DNA from 4 places in the Streptomyces sp. NPDC006174 genome. Region 3 is predicted to be linked to each of the others. Evidence: riboswitches for the same ligand, from Rfam matches in the RefSeq annotation. Region 3 holds a riboswitch; each other region holds the start of a gene.

Region 1 (2,897 bases), on a different contig from region 3:
ACCAGCGAGCCGCCGCCGACGCCGCGGCCCTGGTAGACGGTGATGCCGGCGAACTCCTCGGCGTCCAGGATTCCGGTGTAGCGGTTGACGTTCCGGTCGATCGGGAAGCCGAGGAAGTTGCTCAGCGGCTGCTTGGTCCTGGTCCGCAGCCAGAAGGAGCGGTCGTCCGGCTTGGTGGTGTTGGCGAAGATCTTGCCGTCGGCGCCGGGGGTGTCCCAGGCCATGCCCATCTCGACCATGTGGACGTCGGTACCGGCCTGGGCCAGCCGGAGGGCTGCGACCGAGCCGCCGTATCCGGTGCCGATGATCAGCACCGGCACATGGGCGCCGGATCCGATCGGGGCCGCTGCGGCCCGGGGCGACGCCCAGACCGGCGTGGTGGGTCCGGCGAGCGCCGCGACACCAAGAAGAGAACCTGTTCCTGTGATGAATCTTCGACGGGAGACGCCTCCGGAAGCGCCTTGATGCAGCTTGATGTCTTTCATGTGACGCACCTCACTATCGACGAGTGCAACAGGTTCTACTGTCGATCGCGTGGTAAGTCACGAGAAACTTAGGGGTAACTTCCCGGTACGCCGAGAGGCCCCGGACCATGCGGTCCGGAGCCCCTCAAGCGTGAGCGCGTACGGGATCAGTAGGCGCCGAAGACGTTGTCGATCGAGCCGTACCGGTCGGCGGCATAGTTGCACGCGGCGGTGATGTTGGCGACCGGGTCGTAACTGTCGGTCGAGGTGCCGGGCACGTGGTAGGCCTGGAAGGTCGGGTCGATGACCTGGAGCAGCCCCTTGGACGGGGTGCCCTTCACCGCGTTGGAGTCCCAGTTGTTGATGGCGTTCGGGTTGCCGGAGGACTCGCGGATGATGTTGCGGTGGATGCCCTCGTAGCTGCCGGGAATGCCGTGCTGAGCCATGACCGCCAGCGACTCCCTGATCCAGCCATCGAGGTCGTCGGTGTACGTGGCGGGAGCGGCGGCCGGCGCGGCGGCGGGAGCGGCCGTGGTGCGCTCGGAGCGGTCGGCGCGCTCCGCCGTGGCCGTGCGCTCGGCGGAGGCCGTGGAAGCCTTACCGGCCTTGGCTTCTGACGAGGCGGCAGCCTTGGCGCCGATGGTCAGCGTGATACCCGGGTGAATAAGGTTCGGGTTCTCGCCGACGGCCTTCCGGTTGCCTTCGTACAGCTTCTTCCAGCCGCCGCTGACGGAATACTCGCGGGCGATCTTGGAAAGCGTTTCGCCGGATACCACGGAATGCTTGGCGGGCGCCGCCTTCGTCACGGAATTCACCTGGGCGGTCACGGAGACGGGAGCCACCGCCTTTTCCGCGGCGACGGAGTGCGCGGGAGCGGCGGAGGCGGTGGTGGCGCCGAGGACCGGGAGGGCCAGAACGGCTCCACCGGTGGTCACGGCGGCGATGCCACGGCTCAGCGAGACGGACTTGGGACGGCGGCGCTTACCCTGTGCGGGCATGGGGAATTTCCTCTCCGGCGCCTACGAGGTGAGCTGTCGGGTTCAGACGGGAGATGTCTGGCCGCATGATCATGCGACTTCACCCCTAGCCGTTCCGGGTACCGGATCGGCGGCTTACCTGGGTCCCCCGCTCCTGCCGTACGTGAGTGGGTTGCGGATTCCCGGACGGCGGCAGGATTCGGCGTTCCATCCGGATTGACCGTGACCGTAGGCGAAAAGCGCCGGACAGAACAAGCCCCGAATTCCGGATCATCCTTTTCCACATGATCGAATTCCGGAATTCCCGGTCACGCCCGTTCCGTCGCGGTGTCAACTTTCTTCGCACAGAAGGGAACCGAGGCCTCCACTTCTGCGTCCGCCCCCTTGGACGTGACGCTCACCACTTTGCGCGGAGGCGGCCGGAAAGGGCGTGTTCAAAATAGCCCAAGACCCTCAATAGCCCTTTTATGGAAGAGAAGGTTAAATAGCCAAAATCGCCCATACCGACCTGGAGAAACGGACTTAACGGGCGGTACCGTAGGCCGGGTCGGACGCCTCGCGGGGCCAGGGCTTACGGTGTGGGGTGGAGACTAGTAAGCCAACCCTTACTTCCGACGTACGCTGTACCTGCCCGCGTTCGCCCGCCTTAAGGATCACCACGCCATGACACGCCCCGTCCGCGTCGCCATTGTCGGAGCCGGCCCTGCCGGTATCTACGCTGCGGACGCGCTGCTCAAATCCGAGGTCTGCCAGGACCCGGGTGTCTCGATCGACCTGTTCGAGCGCATGCCCGCGCCCTTCGGCCTGATCCGGTACGGCGTGGCCCCCGACCACCCGCGGATCAAGGGCATCGTCAAGGCGCTGCACCAGGTGCTGGACAAGCCGCAGATCCGCCTCTTCGGCAACGTCAGCTACCCGAACGACATCGACCTCGACGACCTGCGCTCCTTCTACGACGCGGTGATCTTCTCCACCGGTGCCGAGGCCGACCGGGCCCTCGACATCCCGGGCATGGAGCTCGACGGCTCCTACGGCGCGGCCGAGTTCGTCTCCTGGTACGACGGCCACCCCGAGGTCCCGCGCACCTGGCCGCTCACCGCGGAGAAGGTCGCCGTCCTCGGCGTCGGCAACGTGGCGCTGGACGTGGCCCGCGTGCTGGCCAAGACGGCGGACGAGCTGCTGCCCACCGAGATCCCGGACAACGTGTACCAGGGCCTCAAGGCGAACAAGGCGCTGGAGGTGCATGTGTTCGGGCGGCGTGGCCCGGCGCAGGCCAAGTTCAGCCCGATGGAGCTGCGGGAGCTGGACCACTCCCCCAACATCGAGGTCATCGTCAACCCCGAGGACATCGAGTACGACGAGGGCTCCATCGCCACCCGGCGCGAGAACAAGCAGGCCAACATGGTCGCGCAGACGCTGGAGAACTGGGCGATCCGCGATGTCGGCGACCGCCCGC
Region 2 (2,897 bases), on a different contig from region 3:
AGCGGTTGGGGTCACCGTCGCGAAGCTCGATGGCCTCGAAGGCACCGGTGGAGGCGCCGGACGGAACAGCAGCACGGCCGGTGCTGCCGTCGTCGAGGCCGACCTCGACCTCGACCGTGGGGTTGCCCCGGGAGTCGAGGATTTCCCTGGCTACGACGACGTCGATGGACGGCACGAGGCATCTCCTTCTGGGATATGACGCTGGTTGTGCAGGGTCACTGTGGCCTTGCGACACGAGCCTAACCGGCCGGGCCGCGTCAGTCGGCCGACCGCCCGTCTCCTGGGACGAAAAAGGACCCAAGGGTCAGCATCACGGGACAAATCTCTAGAAATCTACTGACTGGTAACACGTGTTGGCGACAAGAGGTGAACGCATCACCTCGCCCGCAGGGGTTCTTCGCACGGAAAAGACCCCGGCCCGGCGCGCACGGGGGGAGAGCGCGCCGGGCCGGGGAGCCGTGCGAGGGAGGGTGCCGCCGGACCCCCACCCTCCGGGGAGGAGAGACGGCTGTTACTTCAGGTGGAGCTGCTGACCCGGGAAGATCAGGTTCGCGTCCTTGACGATGTCGTCGTTGAGCTTGAAGAGCTTGCTCCAGCCGCCCTTGACGCCTTCCTTGCCGGCGATCTTGCTCAGGGTGTCGCCGGTCTTGACCTTGTACTCGCCGTCGCCCTTCTGGACCTTCTCGCCGGTCGGCGTGGTGACGGTCTTCTTGGAGCTCTCGGCCTTCGGAGCCTCGCGCTGCTCGCTGCGCGTGGTGGGCTGCTCGGCCTTGCGCTCGGGCTGTGCCTGCTCGGGCTCGCTCGCGGACTGGCCGGAGCCGGTGCTCACGCCCGGGTCCACACCGTCGTTGGTGAGGCCGCCGGCGCCGGCGCAGGCCCAGGCGCCCGGACCCTGCATGTCGAGGAGCTTCTCGGCGGTGGCGATCTGCTGGTCCTTGGAGGCCAGGTCGGCGCGCGAGGCGTACTGCGTACCGCCGGCGGCGGCCCAGCTGGACTGCGAGAACTGCAGCCCGCCGTAGTAGCCGTTGCCGGTGTTGATGGACCAGTTGCCGCCGGACTCGCACTGGGCGACGGCGTCCCAGGTCTCGACGGAGGCGGCGGAAGCGTTGGTCGCGCCCATCAGCGGGACGGCCACGGCGGCGCCGGCGACACCGGCGAGGGTGGCGAGACGGACGGTCTTCGAGGGGCGGCGGTGCTTGCCCTTGCTGTTCAGCAGCATGGAACGGATCTCCTCACCGACGCCTACGAGGTGAGCTGTCGGGTTCGGGCTGATGAGTTGCCCGGTCGCGCGACCTAGCGCGCGACTTCACCCCAAGCCGTTCCCGTACGTCCCCGAGTTCGAAGGGACTGCCCTTCGAAGAGGCTGTACGGACCCGGCGGCCTACCTGGGTCCCCCGCTCCTGCCTACGGCGCTTTACGCGTCTGTTCCCTTCGACCGACGGCAGGATTCGGCGTGACGGTCGACGGGGCCCGCGGTGCGAGCGGTTCCGACCGTAAACACAGGCAACCCCGACATTCAAAGATGGACATACTGGCCCAATCGGCGCTTACTTGCTCACCCTGACCGGTCGTTTCCGCAGGTCGGAGGCGATCTACGCCGAGCAGGCGGACGCAACACGCCAGTTGCAGCAAAGAGACCCATGTCTCACTTACGCATAAGTGGACATAGGCCTCTGAACTACCCGCGTTTTCGGGGTGTTTTCCCGAATTCGATCAGTTGGCGGCAGGCGCCTCGGAGCCCTCCTGGACGTCCGCCTGACCGGTCTGCTCGCCGGTCTCCCGACCGGCCTCGTTCAGCCCGAGGTCCAGGCTCTGTCCGGGCAGGATCAGGTCCGGGTCGGAGCCGAGGAGGTCCTTGTTGGCCTCGTACAGGCCGGTCCAGCCCTGCGGGAGTTCCTGCGCGTCGGCGATGGCCCAGAGGTTGTCGCCGGGCTGCACGGTGTAGCCGCCGTCGACGACCGCGCCGCCGTCCCGCGCGTCACCCTCGCCGCGTGAGGCGTGCCGGCCGGACTCGCGGGGACCGTCCTCCTGGCCCACCGCGCCGGTCTCCTCCGGGGCCGGAACGCCCCGGTGCTTGCCGCCGGTGCGGTCGGCGCCCTTCGAGGCGTCGGGGGTGGAGGTGGAGGGCTGCGAGGCGTCAGGAGAGCTGGGGGTTCCGGTCTTTCCGGCGGACGGGGACGTGGAGGGCTCGGCGGAAGGGTTCAGTGCGTCGCCGCCGCCGTTCTTCTCACCCTTGTCCGTCGCATCCGCCCTGCCGGTGGAGTCCGTCTTGCCGGAACCCTCCGCTCCGCCCTTTTCATCCACTTCGTCCGCCGGAGCGGTCGTCGGGTCCGGCGTGGGAGTGGTCGGGCTGGTGGGGTCGGTGGAGGGGACCGTACCGGGGTCGACACCGGGCAGGCTGCCGTCCACCGCGAGGCCGGAGATCACCGCGCAGCTCGGCCACGCTTGCGGGCCCTTGTCGTCCAGGACCTTCTCGGCGACGGCGATCTGCTGTGAACGGCTGGCCAGGTCGGCCCGCTCGGCGAAGGCGGTGCCGCCGTACGCGGACCAGGTCTCCTGCGAGAACTGGAGCCCGCCGTAGTAGCCGTTGCCGAGGTCGGCACTCCACATGCCGCCGCTCTCGCACTCCGCGACCCGGTCCCAGGTGGTGGCGTCGGCCGCGTGTGCGCCTGCCGCGCCGAGGAGCGGAATGGCGATGGCCGATCCGGTCACGCCTGCGGCGACGACGATGGCGGGTGCCTGACGAGGGCGGCGGTGTCTGCCGTTCGCGGAGCCCATGGAGTTTGCCTTCCGTGCGACTGACAAGCATGAACTGAGAAGCATGAAGCTGTTACGCGCGTGCATGAAGCTGATACGCAAGTGACGGACGGGCCAACGGTGAACGGTCGGCCGACGCG
Region 3 (2,897 bases):
GATCCCGCGAACACGGAAGCCCCTCTCCTCCTCTGTACGTCCTGTACATTTTTGACGGAGCGTGAGCGTAGGGCCGCACCTGCGCTGCTCCTTGCGTTCCGTCACGCGCCCAGGAGAGGGGCTCCGCCATGATCCGACCCGACGCCCGTCACGTACTTCCCGAGTTCACCGAGCGCACCGCGACCGGAACCCGCACCCAGGACCCGTACTCCAAGCTCCTGTCCGAGCGGATCGTCCTCCTCGGAAGCCCGATCGACGACACCGCGGCGAGCGATCTGATCGCGCAGCTCATGTACCTGGAGCACGCGGAGCCGGACCGGCCGCTGGCCCTCTACATCAACTGTCCCGGCGGCTCGTTCGCGGCGATGGCGGCGGTCTACGACACGATGCGGTACCTGACGTGCGAGGTGGAGACCTTCTGCCTCGGGCAGGCCGGCTCCTACGCGGCCGCTCTGCTGGCCGCCGGAGCTCCCGGGCGGCGACATGCTCTGCCCGGCGCGCGGGTAGTCATTGAGCGACCCGCACGGGCCGAGCCGCTGCGGGGCCAGCCGTCCGACCTGGAGATCCACGCGCGCGAACTGGTGCGCACCCGCGAGCTGTTCACTCAGATGCTGGTCCGGCACACAGGCCGGACCGCCGAGCGGGTCACCGCCGACGTCGAGCGCGACACCATCCTCGACGCGGAGGCCGCTCGCGCCTACGGGCTGGTGGACCACGTCGTGGAGAACCGCGCGCTCTCCCAGCCGCCGCACGACGTGAGGTGACCCGCCGATGGAGCCGCCAAAGTTCCCGCCGCTGCCCGCACTGACCCGCGCCGAGGGCGAGTTCATCGACTGTTACCTGGCGGTCCTCGACCAGGTGGGACGCATCAACCCGGCGCGCGGCAGCGACACCTACAGCGCACTGCGGGCCGCGCAGGCCCTGGCCTCCGGAGCGGCGGCCCTGCGCGACGCGCTGGCCCTGATGCACGAGCGCGGTGAGCGGCAGATCCACGCGGCGACGCTCGCGCGGGCCCTGCGGGTGCTGGACGGCGAGCGGCGGGCAGGCAGGGTCACCATGCCGCCGGCTCCGAACTGAGCCGCCACGCGCGCCGGGAGCGCATTACGGGAGCGGGCCGGTCGACCTGGCGTGCGACACGCCCGGTTCCGCGACCGATTTTCCTCGCTCGTTCGGCGTAGGCGATCACCCGCGCGAGCGACGTCCCAACTTGCGCTCGACGCACGGGTCGTACTCGAAATCCACCCTTTCGTCGCTGGTACGAGGGTGTGCGCCGGGCTCGCCAGCGGGCGCGAATGCCTCCTGTCCACCTGAATGGATCAGTGGTGAGGAGACTCACAAATCGCCGTTTCAGCTCGGAAATCCGGCACTTCGTGAGTCAAGATCCCTGGGACGACAAGCCCCCGCCACCGCGGCGGGGCGGTCCGGGTGGACGCCGAGTCCTGCCGCCTCCCGGATGACTGGTCGACAAGGAGTGGATCGGCAGGAGTGGAGGACCCGAGCACAACGGGCCGACCGGGAGACCGGTAAGCCCTCGGGGTGAAGCCGCATCGCGCGGCCGGGCAACTTCGCCAGCCCGAACCCGACAGGTCATCCTTCACAGGCGGCTGACGAAGGGTTGCGCATGTCTGCGCAGGTTCATGTCCCGTCTCTGTTCGCCCGGGTCGGTACGGCTTCCGTACTCACCTTCGCCGTGACGTCCGCGATGCTGGCGCCCGGCCTCGTCAACGACGCCGAGGCCGCCACCCATTCGACGAAGGCGCTCAAGATCGCCGCGTCGAAGAAGGGTGCTCCCTACAAGTACGGAGCAGCAGGTCCCAGCCGGTTCGACTGCTCGGGACTGACTCTCTACTCGTTCAAGAAGGCCGGGAAAAAACTTCCCCGCACCGCACAGCAGCAGTACAACAAGACCCGCCATATCTCGAAGTCGCAGCGCAAACTCGGTGACCTGGTCTTCTTCCATTCCGGGCGCAGCGTCTACCACGTGGGCATCTACGCCGGAGGCGGCAAGATCTGGCACTCCCCCAAATCCGGGGACGTGGTCCGCAAGGCGAAAATCTGGTCCAAGAGCGTCTGGTACGGACGGGTCCGCTGACCCACCGACCGGACGCTCTTCCCTTGCGGCCGCACTCTTCTCCTCCGCGGGCGGCACGGGCCCCCTCTGCGCACCTCAGCGCAGGAGGGGCCCGGCCACCAGCGCCAGTCCCAGTCCGGTGAGCGCCACGCCGCTGCCGCCCTCGATCGCCCGGGCGGTACGCGGCCGGCGCAGCCACCGTCCCAGCCGGTCCACGAGCAGGGCGAGGGCCGGGAACCACACCAGGGCGAGAGCGACGACCAGGGCGGCGAGCAGCAGGGTCCTGGGCAGCGGCGGCTGCCCGGCCGGGACGAACTGCGGCAGCAGGCTGAGGAAGAGGACCGGCGCCTTGGGATTGAGCGCGTTGGTCAGGAAGCCCTGCCGCAGCGCGCGCCCGAACCCTTCGCGTACCGGCTGTTCCGGTCCGCCGCCGGACGCCTCGGGCCCCTCAGACGGCACCTGGTCCGGCGTGCGGCTCTCCTCGGCGACCCGGCGCCGGATCGCGTACAGCGCGCTGATCCCGAGGTGGAGCACGTACGCGCCGCCGAGCAGCTGGACCGTGCGGAACAGTACCGGCATCGTCAGCAGCACCGCCGCGAGGCCGGCCACGGCGAGCGCGGTATGGATGAGCAGTCCTCCGGCGATACCGAGCGCGGTGGCCAGACCGGCGGTGCGCGAGGCCAGAGCGTTGCGTACGACGACGGTGAAGTCGGCTCCGGGCAGCGCGACCATCCCGGCGGCGACCCCGGTGAAGGCGATCAGTTGTGCGTCCATGGGTCCAGCGTGGACCGGCGGAGCCTTTAGCGTGTACTTGGAATCTTCTGGG
Region 4 (2,897 bases), on a different contig from region 3:
GCGAGGCGGTGGCGCCGCCCGCCGGCCGGCGCGGTCCGGCCGGCGCAGCCGGTGCGCCCCGGCGGCCCGCTCCGCGTGCAGAGCGGTGAGCGCCCTCGCCCGTTCCGCGTCGCCGCGCGCCACCGCGTCCACGATGGCCCCGTGCTCGGCCCAGGAGTCGACCGGTCGGACCGGCTGCTCGACGGCGTACATCCAGGCGATCTTGTGCCGGAGCTGGGTGAGCAGAGCGATCAGGCCGGGGCTGCCGGAGGCCTGGGCCAGGGTCTCGTGGAACCAGCCGCCCAGCGACCGCAGATCTTCGCCCTCGCCGCGGCGGGCCCGCTCCTGGCCCAGCCTGACCAGCCCGCGGAGGACCTTGAGGTGGGCCTCCGTGCGGCGCTGCGCGGCCCGGGCCGCGCCGAGCGGCTCCAGGAGCATCCGCACCTCCAGCAGGTCGGCGGCCTCCTGCTCGGTGGGCTCGGCGACACAGGCCCCGGCGTGCCTGCGGGTGGTGACGAAGCCTTCGGACTCCAGCGTGCGCAGCGCCTCGCGGACCGGGACGCGGGAGACCCCGTACCGCCGGGCCAGCAGCTCCTCGGTGAGGCGGCTGCCGCGCTCGTAGACACCGGAGACGATGTCGTCACGGATTGCCGTGCATACCGAATGCGCGGGAATGCGCATGTCCGAACCTCCGCCTTCATCCCCGCGAAACGCGGGCGGCCGACGCGTGTTCCGTGACTCTATGGCAATCTTCCGCAATTTCCGATGGCAGACCTGAATTGATAGATATCTTCTGGCCGAAGGCCGGGAGCGGAAGGGATCGGTCCGGGCATTCCCGGCGCACGCACGAAGGCCCCGGCGGGAAGTCCGGGGCCTTCGGGAGGAGCGGTGGTGCGCGGTCGGGTCAGACGTTGACGCCGTGCGAGCGCAGGTAGCCGACCGGGTCCATGTCGGAGCCGTACTCCGGAGTGGTCCGGGCCTCGAAGTGGAGGTGCGGGCCGGTGGAGTTGCCGGTGGAGCCGGAGAGGCCGATCTGCTGGCCGGAGGTGACGCTCCGGCCGACGGAGACGCCGATCGAGGAGAGGTGGCCGTACTGGGTGTACGTGCCGTCCGTCATCCGGAGCACGATGTTGTTGCCGTACGCGCCGCCCCAGCCGGCCTCGACGACCGTACCGGCGCCGACCGCGACGACGGAGCTGCCGGAGGCGGCACGGAAGTCCACGCCGGAATGGCTGCCGGAGGACCAGAGCGCGCCGCCGGACTTGTAGCCGGTGGTGACGGACGAGCCGACGACCGGGAGGTGGAAGGCGTTGAGGCGGGCGCGCTCGGCGGCGCGGGCGGCCCGGGCCTTCTCCTCGCGGATCTCCTCGGCGCGGGCCTCGGCCTTGCGCTGGGCCTCCGCCTTCGCCTCGGCCTTCGCGGCCTTGGCCCTGGCTTCGGCGGCCGCCTCGGCCTTCGCCTTGGCGACGGCTTCGGCCTGCCGGTGCTGCGCCTGGGCCTGGGCCTCGATCTGCTCGGCGATCGTGGCGTCGAGGGCGATGGCCTGGGTGAGTCCGGTCTCGGCGACCTTCGGGGTCTCGGAGTCGGCCGCGACGGCCGGAGAGGCCAGGGTGCCGAGGACACCGGTCGTGGTCAGGGCCGCGACGCCGGCGACATGGGCGCCGTGGCGCTTGAGGCGGCTCGGGGCACGGTGCTTCCCGGTGGCACGGGTGAACGCCATGGAGGGGCTGATCCTTTCCTTCCTTCTCGCCTACCGGGTTAGCTGACGGGTTCGGAGCAGGAAGGTCTCCTACGGAGCTCCGCGCCGGTTCGCGGCACGGGGTTCCGATTCACCCCAGGGACTACGTGTGGGTCCCCGGCTCCCCAGGCTCGCGCCTGACGGGGACTCGGCGATGGCTGCCCGGCGCCGCGGATGCGGCGTACGGGTGACGGACAGCCGGGCCGACGCTAGACAAGGCGGCTGTCCGTCACCAAACGGACAGGGGGATTTGTCGTGCATCCCACAGGGCGTAGAGGGAGTTACCTCATCACGATGTGACAAAGGGCCCTAAATGGACAAAGGAGAGGACTCCGGCTTATCGCTCCTCGCCGGGGTCCTCTCCGTCCTGGTGTGCCGACGGTGTGTCAGCCGCTGACGACGGTCACCTCTCCGATGCCGAGCGCCTTCACCGGCTCCGCGATCTGTGCCGCGTCGCCGACGAGGACCGTGACCAGCCGGTCCACCGGGAAGGCGTTGACCACGGCCGCGGTCGCCTCCACGGTGCCCGTCTCGGCGAGGCGGGCGTACAGCTGGGCCTGGTAGTCGTCGGGCAGGTGCTGCTCGACCTGGTCGGCCAGCGTGCCGGCGACCGAGGCGGCCGTCTCGAACTTCAGCGGGGCCACGCCCACCAGGTTCTGCACAGCCGTCTCGCGCTCGGCGTCGGTCAGCCCTTCGGCGGCCAGCGTCCGCAGGACCTTCCAGAGGTCCTCCAGCGCCGGACCGGTGGACTCGGTGTCCACCGAACCGCTGATGGCGAGCATCGCCGCGCCGCCCGATTCGGGCCCGGTCGAGCGCAGGACCTGGGCGAAGGCGCGTACGCCGTAGGTGTAGCCCTTCTCCTCGCGCAGCACCCGGTCCAGACGAGAGGTGAGCGTGCCGCCCAGGCAGTAGGTGCCGAGCACCTGGGCCGGCCAGACGCGCTCGTGGCGGTCGGCGCCGATGCGGCCGATCAGCAGCTGGGTCTGAACCGCGCCGGGACGGTCGACGATGACCACGCGGCCGGCGTCGTCGGCGGTGATCGGCGCGACCGGGCGGGCCTGGGCCGTGTTGCCCGACCAGTCGCCGAGGGTGTCGGCGAGCAGGGCGTCCAGGTCGATGCCGGTGAGGTCGCCGACGATGACGGCCGTCGCGGTGGCCGGGCGGATGTGGGCGTCGAAGA

The links. Region 3 has a riboswitch for cyclic di-AMP ahead of ABZ267_RS25640 (C40 family peptidase). Riboswitches for the same ligand answer to the same signal wherever they lie in the genome.
Positions count from the first base shown of each region.
Region 1: it holds a riboswitch for cyclic di-AMP, as region 3 does, so the genes downstream of both, ABZ267_RS11440 (transglycosylase SLT domain-containing protein) here and ABZ267_RS25640 (C40 family peptidase) in region 3, are expected to answer to the same signal.
Region 2: it holds a riboswitch for cyclic di-AMP, as region 3 does, so the genes downstream of both, ABZ267_RS17350 (transglycosylase family protein) here and ABZ267_RS25640 (C40 family peptidase) in region 3, are expected to answer to the same signal.
Region 4: it holds a riboswitch for cyclic di-AMP, as region 3 does, so the genes downstream of both, ABZ267_RS24680 (M23 family metallopeptidase) here and ABZ267_RS25640 (C40 family peptidase) in region 3, are expected to answer to the same signal.

Region 1 is NZ_JBEXTJ010000004.1:305,506-308,402, reverse strand. Features, by position in the region: gene ABZ267_RS11445 (GMC oxidoreductase) at 1-485, opposite strand, end outside; gene ABZ267_RS11440 (transglycosylase SLT domain-containing protein) at 632-1,462, opposite strand; cyclic di-AMP (ydaO/yuaA leader) riboswitch at 1,466-1,656, opposite strand; gene ABZ267_RS11435 (FAD-dependent oxidoreductase) at 2,105-2,897, shown strand, end outside.
Region 2 is NZ_JBEXTJ010000007.1:96,201-99,097, forward strand. Features, by position in the region: gene eno (phosphopyruvate hydratase) at 1-175, opposite strand, end outside; gene ABZ267_RS17350 (transglycosylase family protein) at 512-1,219, opposite strand; cyclic di-AMP (ydaO/yuaA leader) riboswitch at 1,225-1,422, opposite strand; gene ABZ267_RS17355 (transglycosylase family protein) at 1,714-2,778, opposite strand.
Region 3 is NZ_JBEXTJ010000012.1:98,533-101,429, reverse strand. Features, by position in the region: gene ABZ267_RS25650 (ATP-dependent Clp protease proteolytic subunit) at 129-764, shown strand; gene ABZ267_RS25645 (hypothetical protein) at 772-1,077, shown strand; cyclic di-AMP (ydaO/yuaA leader) riboswitch at 1,431-1,618, shown strand; gene ABZ267_RS25640 (C40 family peptidase) at 1,622-2,092, shown strand; gene ABZ267_RS25635 (LysE family translocator) at 2,168-2,845, opposite strand.
Region 4 is NZ_JBEXTJ010000011.1:161,992-164,888, forward strand. Features, by position in the region: gene ABZ267_RS24675 (GntR family transcriptional regulator) at 1-660, opposite strand, end outside; gene ABZ267_RS24680 (M23 family metallopeptidase) at 884-1,699, opposite strand; cyclic di-AMP (ydaO/yuaA leader) riboswitch at 1,713-1,881, opposite strand; gene ABZ267_RS24685 (pitrilysin family protein) at 2,104-2,897, opposite strand, start outside.